Regions from separate parts of the Paenibacillus sp. FSL H7-0942 genome, predicted to be linked through region 4. Evidence: predicted binding sites of a transcription regulator. Region 4 holds the regulator's gene; each other region holds the start of a gene.
What was found. The regulator Rex, encoded in region 4, represses fermentation and respiration genes when NADH is low (regulators of the CRP and FNR family bind a similar motif). The targets are predictions, from matches to a motif close to TTGTGAAATATTTCACAA.

Region 1 (4,298 bases), 230 kb from region 4:
TTTATCTGTGATAACCGCGAACGATGTCACTTCAGAACCTGTACCTGATGTGGTTGGGATCGCTACAAATTTCGCTTTTACGCCGAGACGTGGATATTTGTAGATCCGTTTGCGGATATCCATGAATTTTTGTTTCAGATCGTTGAAGTCCGTGTCCGGGTATTCATAGAACAACCACATGGCTTTGGCAGCATCCATCGGTGATCCACCGCCGAGTGCGATAATGCAGTCTGGTTGGAAGCGGCGCATCATTTCGGTTCCGCGGTCTACCGTTGTTGTGGATGGATCTGGCTCAACATCGGAGAATACTTCGATGGCTACCGGCATTTGGCGTTGACGCAGATAGTGTTCTACCTTTTCAACATATCCAAGCTTCACCATCATGGCATCCGTAATAATCGCCACACGTGTGATGTCAGGCATTTTGGCAAGATACTGCGTTGCCCCTTTTTCGAAGTAGACTTTGTTCGGCACTTTGAACCATTGCATATTCACGGTACGGCGAGCCACCCTTTTCACATTGATTAAGTTCACAGCGGTTACATTGGAAGAAGTCGAGTTACGTCCGTATGATCCGCATCCCAGTGTCAATGACGGCATGTTTGTGTTGTAGATATCCCCGATGGCACCATGTGTGGATGGTGAGTTCACAATAATCCGTCCAGTTTGCAAACGATCTGCGAATTTGCTGATCACTTCTTCATTTGTGGAGTGGATAACCGAGGAGTGACCCATGCCGCCAAAAGCAACCACTTCTGCTGCACGTTCAATGCCCTCTGCTGCCGTTTTAACTTTGTAACAAGCCAGTACCGGGCTTAATTTCTCAGCCGACAATGGGAATTTGGTACCTACCCCTTCAATCTCGGCCACGAGAATTTTGGTGCCTGCCGGAACTTCAATACCGCACAACTTCGCAATACTCACCGCAGATTGACCAACAATCGCCGGGTTCACCGCACATTTCTCGGCATTAATCGCACCTGCTGTCAATTTTGCTGCTTCATCTTTGTTAACAAAGTAACAGCCATTTGCAATCATTTTTTTCTTCACTTGATCGAAGATCGGTTCTTCAATGATGACCGCTTGTTCAGAAGCACAGATCATGCCGTTATCGAAAGACTTGGACAGGATCAAATCCGTTACTGCCTGATTGATATCCGCGCTTTTCTCGATAAAGCAAGGTACGTTACCCGGTCCTACGCCCAGTGCAGGTTTACCACAGCTGTACGCTGCACGTACCATGCCTGATCCGCCTGTTGCCAGAATGAGAGCCACATCATTGTGATTCATCAGTTCGTTTGTACGATCCATGGAAGGATCATCAATCCACTGAATGCAATCTGCTGGTGCACCATGTTTCACAGCCGCTTCCAGCAGGATTTTGGCAGCTTCCCGGCTACAATTCTGTGCAGATGGGTGAAAACCAAAGATGATCGGGTTACGCGTCTTGATGGAAATCAATGCTTTAAACATCGTCGTTGATGTTGGGTTGGTAACTGGTGTAATACCCATGATGATGCCGACCGGCTCCGCAATTTTTTGGAAGCTTTCATACTCGTTATCTTCAATCACACCTACGGTTTTATCGTACTTGATACTGTGGTACACATATTCTGTTGCAAATATATTTTTGGTGATTTTATCCTCATATACTCCGCGGCCAGTTTCTTCTACGGCCATCTTGGCGAGCATCATGTGTTTATCCAGACCCGCAAGCGCCATTGCTTGCACAATCCGGTCAATCTGCTTCTGGTCCATCTTCATGAATGCGGCGTGTGCTTTATTCGCTTTGTCGATTAACGTTTGAATATACTGACCTGCTGTCGGTTCTTTTGCTGGGGCGACTTCGTTCTTTACAGCCATCTCCCTCATCCTCCTAAAGGTTCGTATTAGTTTGTCTCTCTCGTTTACATTCACATCGTAACATGACAATAAACTTAATTATGTGATTTTTTTCACAAAGTATAACAAATTTAATTTAAGTTTTGTAGTGTCCTTCACACGACCATTTTTACTTCTTATTTAAAATATAGGGCTGTAAAATTCATCCTCTCCATTAAAAGTGAATTTTATCACAATGTTTGAAATTTCGTCATTTTTGCCCCCTTTCCTTCCCCCTCAAACGGTAAGATTAGGTATATACTGAACTTAAAAATTGAACCACCGCAATTTGTACCGTCCTTCCTCCCGGCCGAGATGACCCTGATCAGGACGGCAACGGTTTGCGGCGAACCTCGGAGGCTACTGCTTACTACAGAAGGTCGTCCGATGGACATAAAGGGGAGATAGACTTATGAGAGAACTAACAACTGTACTGGAAAAGCGCGGTAATACTAACTGTTTCTCGGAAGCAAATTTCAACCATCTGCTGGTTACCATGAAAGATAGAACCTATCCGGAAGGTACACATCTGTACTGGGAAGGCGACATCTCTGACAAACTTTATTATATGAAACGGGGCCGTGCCCAGATCACCAAATCCACGGATGAAGGCAAGGAACTGATCATGTACATGTATCAATCCGGTGATATGATTGGGCAGGCTGATCCCTTCTTTGGCTCTAAACACAGCTTCTCTGCGGAAGTATTAGAGGATAGTGAGATCGGTGTACTGGAGCATAAAGACCTGGAGATGTTAATCTGCCAGCATTGTGACTTTGCGATCGACTTCATGAAATGGATGGGCATCCACCACCGGTTGACACAGACCAAATTCCGGGATCTCATGTTATACGGCAAACCGGGTGCACTCTGCTCCACCCTCATTCGGTTGTCGAATTCGTATGGTGAGCCTCATGGAGAGCATGTCATTATTCACAAAAAAATTACTCACACGGACCTGTCCAATATGATTGGAGCCACTCGTGAAAGTGTAAACCGCATGTTAAGCGACCTGCGTAAGAAAGACGGGATTGAATATGACAATGGCATGATTGTCATCAAAGATCTGAAGATGCTACAAGGAATCTGTCACTGTGAGCTTTGCCCGAACGAGATCTGTCGTATTTAATACTTGACTATGCTGATCGGATCTTGCTTATATATTTCAATGAAAAAAAGCCCAGTTCTCTAAAAAGAGATTGGGCTTCTTGGTATACTTAGGATGCATTGGTTAATTCAAGCTTAACCGCATCACGTGGATTCAATTTCATGTCCAGACCATTTTCCATTAATTCTTTGTCATTCACCATAATGACCCACCGCTCATTCATACGAGGCGTGACATTCTCGACCGAAACGACAAATTTGTTATTCTCCGACATTCTTACAATGCCGCTGGACTTCAACACATCGCGAACTGTGCACTCTTGAACGTAGACGCCGGCATATTGACGATTAAGGGTTGGCATAATGTTTCCACCGCTAACCTTGAGTAACGTTGTCTGATATGCAACGCCATCCCCCCCACTGTCAGCGGCTTTCACGTAAATGATCACTTCATCTTTGGCATGAAGCTCCATGTCCCAATCTTGCTGCTCAATATCCTTGCCATTTAATTTGACAGCCCAGCTCAGCGAAGAATCCAGAGAAACTTCTCCGACGGATTGAATCCGTTTGCCATCTGCCGTAAAATCTACCAGTCCGCTATTGAGTAATGCTTTTTTGAGTGTCAAACCCTCACTAAAATCTCGCTTAATGGACTTTGTTGCATCAGGCAAAAACGTACTGCCATCTACAGCCACTGTGATTGTATTCGCTGTTTCTGTCTCTTTGACAATTGGCTGCTCGGAAGGCTGTGTCTCACTACAACCAGCCAAGATCGCCAGTAGGAGCAAACATACACCTATGTAACCGGGGATTTTCTTCATCATGTAGGTAACACCACCCTGCGTAAAATCATTCACCCTGTTGTCCATAACCTCTATTATGGCACAACCTTCGGCAAAAAAAAGTGTCAAAGCCGTTACTTTTATAGGCTACCGCCTGCAAATAAGGCTTGTACAAGAAAGAGAGCCTGCACACAGGCTCTCCAATCTATATCATTTTTATGTTCTCATTGGTTACGTTATCATTGGACACTAGCCTGCATGTATGTCCGTCCTCCATCGCCATCTTTCAGATATGGATTAAGCCCGAAGAACTGCTCCTCAGATACGTATACACCTGTCAGCAATCGCCCTTCAAGCAATCCACCGTCAACCTGCACGCAACATGAAGGTGCGTCTACATACTCCTGATACAACGGAATCTGCCCATATTGTTGATGGACCTTAAATACCTTGCCTTGCTCATGCAAAGGCCGTTCCGAGAAATAGGTAGGCACAATATAACGGGCAATGACATCCAGCTCCTGCACG
Region 2 (4,298 bases), 2.1 Mb from region 4:
GTGCCTCATGACCTATCGTATACTTTTGCATAAACGCTTCATCCGTTAGTCCCCGTTCAAACAGCACATGCATTAATCCTAGCGCCAGTGCACTGTCCGTGCCCGGATACAGCGGAATAAACCAGTCGCCCCACTGGGCCGTGCGATTGCGATGAACGTCGATGACGACGATCTTGGCGCCTTTTTTGCGGGCTTTCTCCGCCAAAACGACCTGGTGCATATTTGTACTGACGATATTGCCGCCCCACACCAGGATGAGATCGGCATGCTCCGTATCTTCTGGCACCGTTCCCCGGTTGGCGCCCATCGTGTATTTCCAGCCGGTATTTCCAGCGGAGTTACAGATCGTCTGCTCCAGTACACTCGCACCAAGCGCATTGAAGAAACGTCGGTCCATGCCGTCTACGCCGAGAATGCCCATGTTACCGTAAAAGCTGTAGGGCAGGATGCTCTCCGGGCCGTAGGTTTCGGACAATGCAGTGAATTTGGTCGTAATCTCACGAATCGCTTCATCCCAACTGATTCGTTCAAACTGGCCTTCACCTTTGGCTCCTACACGTTTCATCGGATATTGTAGACGCTCGGGGTGATACACCCGCTCGGTCATATTTCTGACTTTATTACAGATGGCACCCTTGGTTATCGGATGATCCGGATTGCCTGCCACCTTCACAATTTTACCGTTCTCTTTATGTAATAACAGACCACAAGTGTCCGGACAGTCGAGCGGGCACACCGCCGCAAATACACCATTCTCCTGATCGATCATCGTAAGGCTCCCCTCTTTAAAAGCTATCCCTATATCATATCTTCTTCGAGGTTATCGCGTAAAGAGAACAGTATGTTTTTGCTTCATATTCACCGCTATAGCGGCTTCAAAATATTTTCAAAAAAAATGTTTTTGAGTTTGATTCAACTTCAGAATTCAGGGGTAAATTAAAAATAAGGCATTAGGCTAGTGTTTCCCCACTTCCTCCTCATGCCATATCATGGACCACTCCCGAAATTCGCCATGAACAGGTTTCGTTCCCCCGAACCTTGTCATGGCGAATTTATTTTGCGTTGAATTCCAACAAGGACCCCATACAAAAAAACAATCCCGCCCTGTTCCGTCACAGCATATTCGCCATGAACCGAGCAAGATCAGAATCGTCTTCACTTCTAATACACGTGTATCCATACCTCGCTGTGCCCACTATGCTTGTTTGCTCAACATCACTCTAGCCTCCGTCTCCACAGCTTCGATCGACGTTGCTATCTCCGGCTTCACTTTTGGCTCAGCTTGGCGCAGGTACACCACCCAATAGGCTGCAGCTACAAACAGAGCACCACCAGTCAGATTCCCGAGCCATACCGGAATGAAATTCATCACATATTGACCCCACGAATAATGTCCTTCAAAGATTGCCGCCGGGATGAGGAACATATTGGCCACAACGTGCTGGAATCCAATTGCCACAAATGCCATCGTTGGAAACCAAATGCCCAGTACCTTGCCACTCATCGTATCCGAAGCATAAGATAACCACACGGCCAGCGCGACCAGCCAGTTACAGCCGATGCCAGAGATGAAAGCTTGCAGGAAGCCGTCATGCAGCTTATGCCCGGCCATATCCACCACTTTCGCCAGATATACACCCTCTCCGGTCAGACCAAGCACATGTCCAAACGCGTACGCGACAAACAAAGCTCCAACAAAATTACCAATCGTCACTAAGGTTAGATTTTTCAACATGCTACCCACGGATAATTTTCTTGCAATCGTAGCAAGTGGAACTGCCATCATGTTACCTGTCAGCAGCTCTCCACCACCGATGAGTACCAAGATTAATCCAACCGGGAACACTGCTGCTCCAATCAGATTGACCAGACTTCCCCACTCAGCTGGCGCAGAAGCAATCACCCGAATATCCAGTAGAAACCCCAGCGCAATAAAAGCCCCTGCCAGAAAACTAAGCACCAGTACAGAAGACACCGGATATTGAGCCTTCTTCATTCCTGTTTGCGCCGTATATTGTGCAACCTCAAGAGGTGTTTTTGCTGCCATATCATTCATCCTCTCCTTCATTGTTCATCGTTGGATAAAACCATCTGAATTCCTTTGTTTATGCGTTGAATACCATATCTCAATTGTATCTTGGTACTGCGCAAAACTTTGTGCAAATTATCACAATGTTATTTAAAAAGATACTTTCAGAGCGTCTTTGAATAGTTAAGTCAGCAAGAGTGTAGTAAGGCCTTTTGTAGCTAAAACAACAAAAAAGAAGACTGACGATATACTCGCCAGTCTTCTCTTTCCTTTATAATCGTCCGCCTTGTTTCGTAATCTTGGCAGTTATCGTACACCTCTTATTTACGGATAAGCATGTTATATTTGTATGGCGTTTATCATGCCCTCTGTTCAACCATCTATTCTGCTTCCTTACACCATTGCTGGTGCTTTTATTTCTATTGGAGGCAGTGCTTGCAGACCCGCCGTGTTCAGGAAGTTCCACGGTTTGTTGTAATGTGGCTGGAAGAAGAAGTCGATGAAGGCCAGCTCATCTACGGTCATGTTATTTTGGATGCAAACCGAGATCGTATTAATCGATTGAGTCAGATCAACCTGAGACATCACCTGTGCTCCAACGATCCGACGAGTAGCCTGCTCATATACTACTTTGAGCAACAGTTTCTCAGCCGTTGGCATAAACTCCGGACGGTAGCTGTCTTCCAGTACGACAGATTCAACAATCAAACCTTCGTCAGCAGCAGACGTTTCCGTCATCCCGGTACCCGCGATATTTTGCTCATAAATTTTGATACCCGATGTTCCTTGTGTACCCATATACGGTGTCGTAGGACGAACCAGGTTACGGGCTACAAGTGTACCCATCCGCACCGCGTTGGTTGCCAGTGGAATGTAAGATGCTTTGCCTGTTGGGTTGTAATGAATAGCACAGCTGTCACCCGCAGCAAAGACGTCTTTTTGACTCGTTTGCATATATTTATCCACGATGATTGCGCCGTTTGGCAGCATATCCACTTGGCCTTTGAGCAGTTCGGTATTTGGACGGAAACCAATGCACAGAATAACCAGATCGGTTTCGAACTCTCCTTTGGACGTGATCACCTTAGTTACTTTGCCATCTTCACCAGTAAACTTCTGTACCGTTTGACCAAGAGCCAGCTTGATGCCGCGTCCAGTCAACGTATCTTCAATCGCATCCGTGAATTCAGGGTCCAAGTATTTGTTCAAAATACGGTCCACACTGTCGATCAGGGTAACTTCCTTGCCGTTCATCTGGAAAGCCTCAACCAGTTCTACGCCGATATATCCTGCACCTACAACGGTAACACGTTTGGCATCTTTGGCTTTTTCAATAATCGTGTTGGAATGATTGTAGTTTTTGCAAAGTAAAATGTTGTCCATCTCGATGCCTTCAAGCTTCGGAACGACAGGCCATGACCCCGTTGTCACGATCAGTTTGTCAAACGTATCTTCAAATTCTTCCCCGGTTTGCAGGTTTTTAGCCTGAAGGGTATGGCCCTTGGCATCTACTGCTGTTACTTCATGAAGCATCTTGGTTTCAACACCAAGCTCTGCCAGTTGATTAGGCGAAGAATAGAACAAACCGTCAGGGTCTTTCACAACCCCACCTACGTAGAGCGCAATGCCACAAGATAGGAAGGAGATATTGTCATTGCGCTCATACACCGTGATGGTAGCATCCGGGTACAATTTGGCGGTATTTACGATGGCTGCGGTTCCTGCGTGTGTACATCCGATAACTGCGATTTTCATTAAAAGTTCCTCCTCGAAATATATAAATGAGTTTGAATATAAGGTTGTTATGGTTGTGAAACATTTCACTTCTTGTTCGAAACTGTGTATGTGATTTATTTCACTTTATACATTCATTATAATGTGATATTTTTCACATTGCAATAGGTTGAGCAAAAAAAATTTGTCGAAGGAGGTCATTTCCCTGTATTTAAGCCTTTCTTCCCTTCATTGTATTGATTTCATTGTCCCCGGATTTGGGCGGGTTTATGCTATGTAATGGCTTCCGTGATCCCTGTATGAACGCAGTGTGGACGTATAAAGTAGAGGCGTCTCCTGCCTTCATGTTTGACTTATACAAAGAATAAATGGCTTCAATTTTCATTACAGAGTTGATTTCATGGATCCAACTCCTACCTGTGAAGAGAATAAATCTGCGTATATAAAATAATCAAAGAAGCCCATCCTTGCTTATGCAAGGACAGGCTTCTCAAACGTTCTTGTATTAACCGAGCAATTTCTCGATATCTGCAAT
Region 3 (4,298 bases), 230 kb from region 4:
CCCCAGCGCCGCTTCACTTCCTTGAAGATCTCGGCTACAAAGTGGGCCTGTAACGTTGGTTCTCCGCCAGATATCGTGAGCCCGCCTCCGGAGCTGCGGTAGTAAGACAGGTAAGGCTCAATTTCAGCCAGTACCTCCTCAAGCGTCATTTCTTTTCCACCATCCAGCGCCCAAGTATCAGGGTTGTGGCAATATTGACATTTGAGTAGACATCCTTGCATAAAAAGCACAAAGCGGATGCCTGGGCCGTCAACCGTCCCGAAAGTTTCGAGTGAATGAATATGTCCGTTAACCATGCTGCCTCTTCCTTTCTGTATCCGCATCCGCTGTGCGTTTAATATGATTTGGAATACCTTGCTCTAGCGGTCTTCTACTAGCAAATTACTTACATCGAGCCATGGAACGTACGGTTGATGACATCCAACTGTTGTTCACGAGTCAATTTAATGAAGTTAACGGCATATCCGGATACCCGTATAGTCAGTTGTGGATAGTTTTCCGGGTGATCCATCGCATCAATCAATTGCTGACGATCAAATACGTTAACGTTCAGGTGATGAGCGTTTTGACCGAAGTAACCATCCATCATCGCAGTCAGATTGGATTTACGTGTAGTCTCCTCTTTACCCAATGCTTTTGGCACGATGGAGAAGGTATTGGAAATCCCGTCAAGACTGTGTTCATAAGGCAATTTGGCTACCGAGCCAAGGGATGCCAGTGCACCTTTTTTGTCACGACCATGCATTGGGTTTGCACCTGGAGCAAATGGTTCACCTGCTTTACGACCATCCGGTGTAGTCCCTGTTTTCTTACCATATACCACGTTGGAAGTGATCGTCAGAACGGATTGTGTTGGAACTGCGTTACGGTAAGCTTTGTGCTTGCGAATCATGCCCATGAAGTTCTCGACCAGTTCAACAGCAATGCTGTCTACGCTGTCTTCATTGTTACCGTAACAAGGGAAGTCTCCTTCGATTTCGAAATCAACAGCGATGCCTTGTTCGTTACGAATTGGTTTTACTTTGGCATATTTGATTGCACTCAGTGAATCTGCTGTAACTGACAGACCAGCGATACCACAAGCCATCGTACGTACAATGTCACGGTCATGCAATGCCATTTCGATACGCTCATAGCTGTATTTATCGTGCATGTAGTGAATGACGTTGAGGGTGTTCATATACAGCTTAGCCAGCCACTCCATCATTGGTTTGAAGCGTTTCATAACCTCATTGTAATCCAGCACTTCGCTAGTAATGGCAGGATACTCAGGTCCAACTTGTGCTCCGGATTTCTCGTCACGACCACCGTTGATCGCATACAGGAGAGCTTTTGCCAGGTTGGCACGAGCGCCGAAGAATTGCATTTGTTTCCCGATCTTCATCGCCGACACACAGCAAGCAATACCGTAATCGTCACCGTAGATCGGACGCATCAGATCATCATTTTCATACTGGATTGAGCTGGTTTCGATGGATACTTTACTGCAATAATCTTTGAAAGCTTCTGGAAGTTTCGTTGACCAGAGAACAGTCAAGTTTGGTTCTGGTGCAGGACCCAGGTTGTGCAGTGTATGCAGGAAACGGAAGCTGTTTTTGGTTACACGTGTTTCACCATTCACGGACATACCACCGATGGACTCAGTCACCCATGTTGGATCTCCACTGAACAGTTCGTTGTAATCCGGTGTACGCAGGAATTTGACAATCCGCAGTTTCATTACGAAATGGTCAACCAATTCCTGAGCCTGTTCTTCGGACAAAATCCCTTCTTGCAGGTCACGTTCAATGTAGATATCCAGGAAAGAAGATACACGTCCGAGTGACATCGCAGCACCGTTCTGTTCTTTGATCGCAGCCAGATAACCGAAGTACAACCATTGGAATGCTTCTTTTGCTGTTGTCGCTGGCAAGGAAATATCGAACCCGTGCATATCGCCCAATTGTTTCAATTCTTGCAATGCACGAATCTGTTCAGACAATTCTTCCCGCAGACGAATGACATCTTCATCAATAACATCAACTTCGAGTGCATTCAGTTCGCCTTTTTTGTTACGAATCAGGAAGTCTACCCCGTACAAAGCTACACGACGATAGTCACCGATGATCCGGCCACGGCCGTAAGCATCTGGCAGACCTGTAATAATTCCTGCTTTACGCGCTGCACGCATGTCGGAAGTATAAGCATCGAATACACCTTGGTTATGTGTTTTGCGAATGTTTGTAAATATATCAATGACGCCCTGTGGCATTTCAAAGCCATATGCCTCACATGCGTCAATCATCATGCGAATTCCGCCTGTTGGTTGAATGGAACGTTTGAACGGAGCATCGGTCTGAACGCCGACAATCTGCTCTTTGGATTGATCCAGATAACCGGGTTGGTGAGAAACAATAGTACCTGGTGTGTTCACGTCAACGTCAAGGACACCGCCGTTATCCCGTTCTTTTTTGGTCAGATCAGATACGATCTCCCACAATTCTTTGGTATTCTGGGTTGCACCTGCGAGAAATGCTTCGTCACCGTAATACGGAGACAAGTTGTGTGCCAGAAAATCATTCACATCTACGGATTTGGTCCATGTTCCTTTGGTAAAGTTTCTCCAGCCTGTTTGTTGTTTGACATCTTTTTCAATCACCGACATCGTAATCCCTCCACTAATTTGGATTTCTGGACACATAACATCTTGCTTCATTCGTAGCATTGTGTGCCCAGAGCCGCGATTAATGTGAATTGTTTCACATAAACCGGAACATGTTCTCTCTACTTGGGAACCGGAACCGCGGGATGAATGTTTTTCTTACATTTTCAGTATACGACTTGGGGCTTTCATCATCTGTGATTTTTGTCACAAAGCCAGTGAACTAACTCACTTCACCTGCGCTGTGTCCCATTGCCCCCTGTAAATTTCACACTTAGCCACTGCGCGGGCAGAACAACTTCCGATCGCTGTTATCCCCGGATTTTTTCAATTTTATATTTCAAAGGGGAAAATCCGGGGATAAAGGCGAACGCTCCGCTTCTTCAGTTTTTTCTGCCCACTCCGTTATTGTGTGAACATCTGGCTCAAACAGCCACATCACGGATTCCGTGTAACCTCTATAGAACCCGTTGCTCCTCTATGCTCGGAGCAAACCAAATCTTAGAATAAATCCTGAAAAACAGATGCTCGCTCTTCTGTTTTTCTGCCCACTCCGTTAATGTGTGAACATCCGGCTCAAACAGCCACGTCACGGATTCCGTGTAACCTCTATAGAACCCGTTGCTCCTCTATGCTCGGAGCAAACCAAATCTTAGAATAAATCCTGAAAAACAGATGCTCGCTCTTCTGTTTTTCTGCCCACTCCGTTAATGAGTGAACATCTGGCTCAAACAGCCACATCACGGATTACGTGTAACCTCTCTAGAACCCTTTTGCTCCTCTACGCTCGGAGCAAACCAAATCTTAGAATAAATCCTGAAAAACAGATGCTCGCTCTTCTGTTTTTCTGCCCTCTCGTTATTGTGTGAAAGACGGCAATCGGGGCTCCCCTCTCGGGGAACCCTGATCTTCTTGCCGTAAAGCACGCTTTGTTCTAAATTTATTATTCAAACTTTCCGTAGAAAGCGTTGCGGTATACATCAGCCAGTTCAGTTACCAGCGGCAACTTCGGATTGGCGGTTGTACATTGGTCTTCGAAGGCACGGTCTGCCAGATAATCGACATGTGCTTCAAAGTCTTTGGCATCAAATCCAATTTCCTGGAACGATTCTTCAATGCCCAATGTTTTGTTCAGTTTGCGAATCGCATTGATGAGACTGGTTACGCCTTCTTCTGTTGTGCGAGCAGGCAATCCCAAGATACGGGCAATTTCGGCATACCGCTCATCCGCTACAAAGTGCGAATATTTCGGGAACGATGCAAATTTGGTCGGTTTTTTTGCGTTGTAACGAATGACGTGTGGCATCAGGATTGCATTTGTGCGTCCGTGTGCGGTGTGATACTGACCGCCCCATTTGTGCGCCAAGCTGTGGTTGATGCCCAGGAATGCGTTGGCAAACGCCATACCTGCAATCGTGGAAGCATTATGCATTTTCTCACGTGCCAGTTTATCTCCTTGCAGTGCCGATTGCTCCAGGTATTGGAATACCAGTTGGATTGCTTTGATCGCAAGTCCATCCGTGTAATCATTTGCCATAACAGATACATAAGCTTCAATCGCATGCGTCAGTACGTCCATACCTGTATCGGCAACGGCTGTTCTCGGCAGGGAGTACACGAACTCCGGATCGACAATCGCTACGTCTGGTGTCAGCTC
Region 4 (4,298 bases):
AGTGGTTATGCGTACCGTCTTTATAATACACTTGCCACACATATATTCCATTCACAACTCCGGGCATGATTCGTTTAATCTCACCGGCAGGAACTTCAGAACTGAAGCGATTGCGTATCTGCGCTTCGGACATGCCATTCTGCAGCAGCTCACTGTGTACAGCGTTTGCACCCTTAACCGGTTGATTGTTTGCATCGAATTTAACCCAGACCATAACATCCTGGTTATCCTTGATTTTGCCGATCAGGGTCCAGTAGATGTTGTCAGAGCCTTCTTTGTCTCCCCAGATGTACTTGCGCAATTCATCATAGGATGTAATGCCCAGTTGCTCCTGTGCTGCTTGTATGGCGAGCGCTTCTTCCTTGCGTTGGTCCTGCGTGACATGGACGTAATAACGTTGAAGTCCAAACAGAATCAGAACCAGTGCAAGCAGCGAAATCCATATCCACTTCTTTTTTTTCTTCAAAAGCCGAACTTCCTTTCCCTATGATGCTGTCCTGCAATTAACGAGCAAGCAGACCATCAAATGCCAATTGAGACTCACGCAAAATGCGTTCTTCATCCAGCGTCAGACATTCGCCATGTTTCACCACTTGTTTCCCATCCACCCATACGTGCTCAACATCCTTGGCAGAAGCCGAATAGATGGTATGTGAGATCAGGTCTGTATGTGGATAGAAATGTGCCTGTTCAATGTCCAAGGCGATAAAGTCAGCCTTCATGCCGACCTGGAGTGCTCCGGTATTGTTCAAGAAGATGGATTTGGCACCGTATGACGTTCCAAGTAATAACGCTTCGCCTGCTGGCACTGCCGTTGGGTCACCAGATACACCTTTGTGGATCAATGCAGCCAGTCTCATTTCCTCGAACATATCCAGGTTGTTGTTGCTTGCCGGTCCGTCTGTTCCGAGTGACACGGTAACTCCTGCTTTCAGCAACGCAGGTACCCGCGCAACACCGGAAGCGAGTTTCAGGTTACTTCCCGGGTTATGGGATACAGCCACATCATGTCGGGCCAAAATTTCAATCTCTTCGTCATTCAGATGCACCGCATGTGCAACCAGGGATGGACGGGAGAAAAAGCCCAGTTTCTCCAGATGTGCCACAGGACGCAGTCCATAATCAGCCACGTTCTGCTCGACTTCACGAAGCGTTTCCGACATATGTGTATGAAGGGGAAGGTTTAGGTCGTTCGCGACCTGCACAAGCTTCTCTATGTAGTCAGGAGGGCATGTATATGGTGCATGTGGCGAGATTACGGTTGTAATGCGACCATCTGCCTGTCCATTCCACTCACGTGCAAACGCAGCCGACTCCTCCAGCTTCCGCAATTGTTCTTCTTCCGAGCACAGCCCGATTACACCACGTGCCAGTGCTGCTCTAACGCCGGATTGCTCCACAACTTTGGCAACTTGATCCATGTGATCGTACATGTCCAAGAAAGCTGTAGTTCCTCCTTTTAACATTTCAAGCACCGATAGCGAAGTTCCCCAATATACATCTTCTGAAGTCATTTTCGCTTCCATCGGCCACATTTTTTCCTGCAACCATACTTGCAACGCAAGATCGTCTCCGTGCCCTCTGAGCAACGACATCGCTGCATGACCATGCGTATTGATCAGACCCGGCAGGAAGAACAGTCCTTTTCCATCCACTTTGGTACTATTTTTGTCTCCATCCGGCAATGTCTCACCAATATGCACAATCTTGTCATCCTCAACAACCATGTATCCGTGGACCACGTTCCATGTTGTGCCGCCTTCATTAACGGCAAATTTGCCGTTGTGAATTACCCATCTATTTGTTGTCATCTTCCTCGTCGTCCTTTCCAGTCTCCAAGTAATAGGCCAAACTAAGCAGATCCGTTGTAAAGTCAGCATGGTGAATCCGGATATGCGGCGGTGTTTTTAGAATGGTTGGTGCAAAATTAAGGATCGCTTCAATTCCTGATTCAATAAGCTGATCGGCTACATTTTGGGCTTCCGTATCCGGAACCGTGATAATGCCGATGCGGATATTTTCCGTTTTAACCGCTTCCGTCAATTCATCCATTGGTTTTACCGTCAAACTGTTGATTTGACTACCAATCTTCGGTCCATATGCATCAAATACAGCAACAATCTTCATGTTGTCTTTCAGATATGCGTTGTAGTTGGACAAGGCCTGTCCGAGGTTACCCGCGCCTACCAGAGCTACATTAATTTGCTGATCAATTTTGAGAATGTGACGAATTTTCTCGATCAAATAGGATACATCATACCCGATCCCTTTACGACCAAAATCACCGAAGTAAGCCAGGTCTTTACGAATTTGTGCCGGATTCAGATCCAGCCTCTGTCCAAGCTCTTGAGAAGAAACAGTAGCCACCTCACGCTGATGCAACTCGTTCAAATAACGCAAGTAAACAGGCAGACGTCTTACCACTGCTTCCGAAATTTTATCCGATTTCATTCTTGCTCCCCCTTACCAAGGCCACGATAAAAAAATAATAGATGAAAAGATGAGCATTCTGTATAAAACTCAAAGATAAACGTGACATTTTATACAGAATGCTCCTTGTAATTTAGGTTATAAGTTCTTACGTGCAACTGCTTTAATTGGATACGGAAATATCTAATAAAGTTTAACGCCAAACGATAGTGTCATGCAATGATATAACGAACAAAACAACCATTATTTTTGTTCATTAGCAGGTTTTTCCAACCACTCGGTAATTCGTGGAACCATCTGCTCCGTGAGCATATGCTCCATTTTGGGACCAGGTAATGAATACAAAAAGAATTTACCATAATACGCTTCAATTACCCGTGTATCATAAACAATGACAATTCCTCTGTCCTTTGCTGTACGCACCAATCGGCCAAATCCCTGCTTGAAACGAATGACCGCTTGTGGCACGGACAGTTTCATGAACGGATTTTTCTTCTGTTCCTGAAGCAACTCACTCTTGGCTTCCACCAACGGATGATTCGGTGGCTGGAACGGCAGTCGCACAATAGCGAGACAGGTTAGCGCCTCTCCCGGGATATCTACACCCTCCCAGAAGCTACTTGTGCCCAGAAGTACCGTTGCTTTGGCATCTTGAAACCTGCGAGTCAATTTGGAACGACTTCCACTGTCAACGCCTTGCCCAAGCAACGAGATGTCGTTGCCAGACAGTGCCTCCTTCAGCGGATCATAGACCTGTCGCAACATCTTGTATGAAGTAAACAGAACCATCATGCGTCCACGCGTAGCAATTGCCGTCTCTGCAAGTGATTGCACCAGCATATTAACAAAGTGCGCATCACCCACACTTCCCTTCACACTCGGGAAATCACGCGGAATCACCAGAAGTGCCTGATCGCGATAGTTGAAAGGTGATGGCAGCATCGACGTTAACAGCCGATTATTCTCAGAGGCTTCTTGTAAGCCAAGCTGCTCAATCATGAACTGGAATGACTTATCTACCGAGAGCGTTGCCGATGTAAGAACAACACTTTTCTTTTTGTCAAAAAATAAATCCTTAAGTTGGGCACTGACATCTACAGGTACGGCATACAGCTGAAGAGATTTACTGCGGAACTGACCGCTGGCTTCCATCCAGTACACCGTTTTGGCGTCATCCATACGCATGAAGAAACGTAGATTCTCCTTCAATGTGGTCAGATCTTTCAGCAATCCTGTAATGTCCGTGATCAGACTATCCGATTGATAATCATCCTGATCCTCTTTCACTTCAAGCAGCAATTTGTCCCCTTTGCGAACCAAATCGCCCAGAGTCACATAGATCTGGTTCTCCAGATCCTGCAACTCCTGCCATTTTGCAGGTTTCTGAGATGCTTTCAGACGCAGTGAAAATTGCCCCGTCTCTCCCGGTGAAGCATCACTTCGTTCAGGCAAGAGACCAAACAAGGCATCGCTCATACGATCCCACAGCTCCTTAACTTCAAGAGCGAGCGGGAACATCTGATCCACCATGGAGCCCCATTGCACCGAATTTTCATGCCCGGAAAACTGCGAACGAAGCATAGGTAGCTGACCATTACGACTGTCTTTAAATAGGCGGGTCAGTGTATGAACCAAGGTGAAATATTTCATATGCATTCCAAGATGTTTACCAGCGACATCCTCCAGATGATGTGCCTCATCGATCACAAGACTCTCATAGGCTGGCAGCAGCTGATGCGCGGCTTTCACATCCGTAAATAATTTGGAGTGATTGGTGATTACGATATCAGACAACCCTGCTTCATGTTTGGCACGATGGTAGAAGCATTTACGGAACCATGGACAGGATCTTCCCAGACATGATTCGG

Region 1: the regulator Rex is predicted to act here: its motif matches at 1,944-1,961, upstream of adhE (bifunctional acetaldehyde-CoA/alcohol dehydrogenase).
Region 2: the regulator Rex is predicted to act here: its motif matches at 2,156-2,173, upstream of MHI48_RS28230 (formate/nitrite transporter family protein).
Region 3: the regulator Rex is predicted to act here: its motif matches at 2,727-2,744, upstream of pflB (formate C-acetyltransferase).

What each region holds. Positions count from the first base shown of each region.
Region 1 is NZ_CP150279.1:4,534,088-4,538,385, forward strand. It holds gene adhE (bifunctional acetaldehyde-CoA/alcohol dehydrogenase) at 1-1,863, opposite strand, end outside; gene MHI48_RS20175 (Crp/Fnr family transcriptional regulator) at 2,294-3,010, shown strand; gene MHI48_RS20180 (hypothetical protein) at 3,099-3,812, opposite strand; gene MHI48_RS20185 (hypothetical protein) at 4,010-4,298, opposite strand, start outside.
Region 2 is NZ_CP150279.1:6,443,654-6,447,951, forward strand. It holds gene MHI48_RS28225 (molybdopterin-dependent oxidoreductase) at 1-769, opposite strand, end outside; gene MHI48_RS28230 (formate/nitrite transporter family protein) at 1,196-2,047, opposite strand; gene MHI48_RS28235 (FAD-dependent oxidoreductase) at 2,423-3,784, opposite strand; gene MHI48_RS28240 (glutathione peroxidase) at 4,269-4,298, opposite strand, start outside.
Region 3 is NZ_CP150279.1:4,529,754-4,534,051, forward strand. It holds gene pflA (pyruvate formate-lyase-activating protein) at 1-296, opposite strand, end outside; gene pflB (formate C-acetyltransferase) at 386-2,644, opposite strand; gene adhE (bifunctional acetaldehyde-CoA/alcohol dehydrogenase) at 3,585-4,298, opposite strand, start outside.
Region 4 is NZ_CP150279.1:4,302,203-4,306,500, forward strand. It holds gene MHI48_RS19035 (hypothetical protein) at 1-466, opposite strand, end outside; gene MHI48_RS19040 (amidohydrolase) at 504-1,811, opposite strand; gene MHI48_RS19045 (redox-sensing transcriptional repressor Rex) at 1,798-2,451, opposite strand; gene dinG (ATP-dependent DNA helicase DinG) at 2,674-4,298, opposite strand, start outside.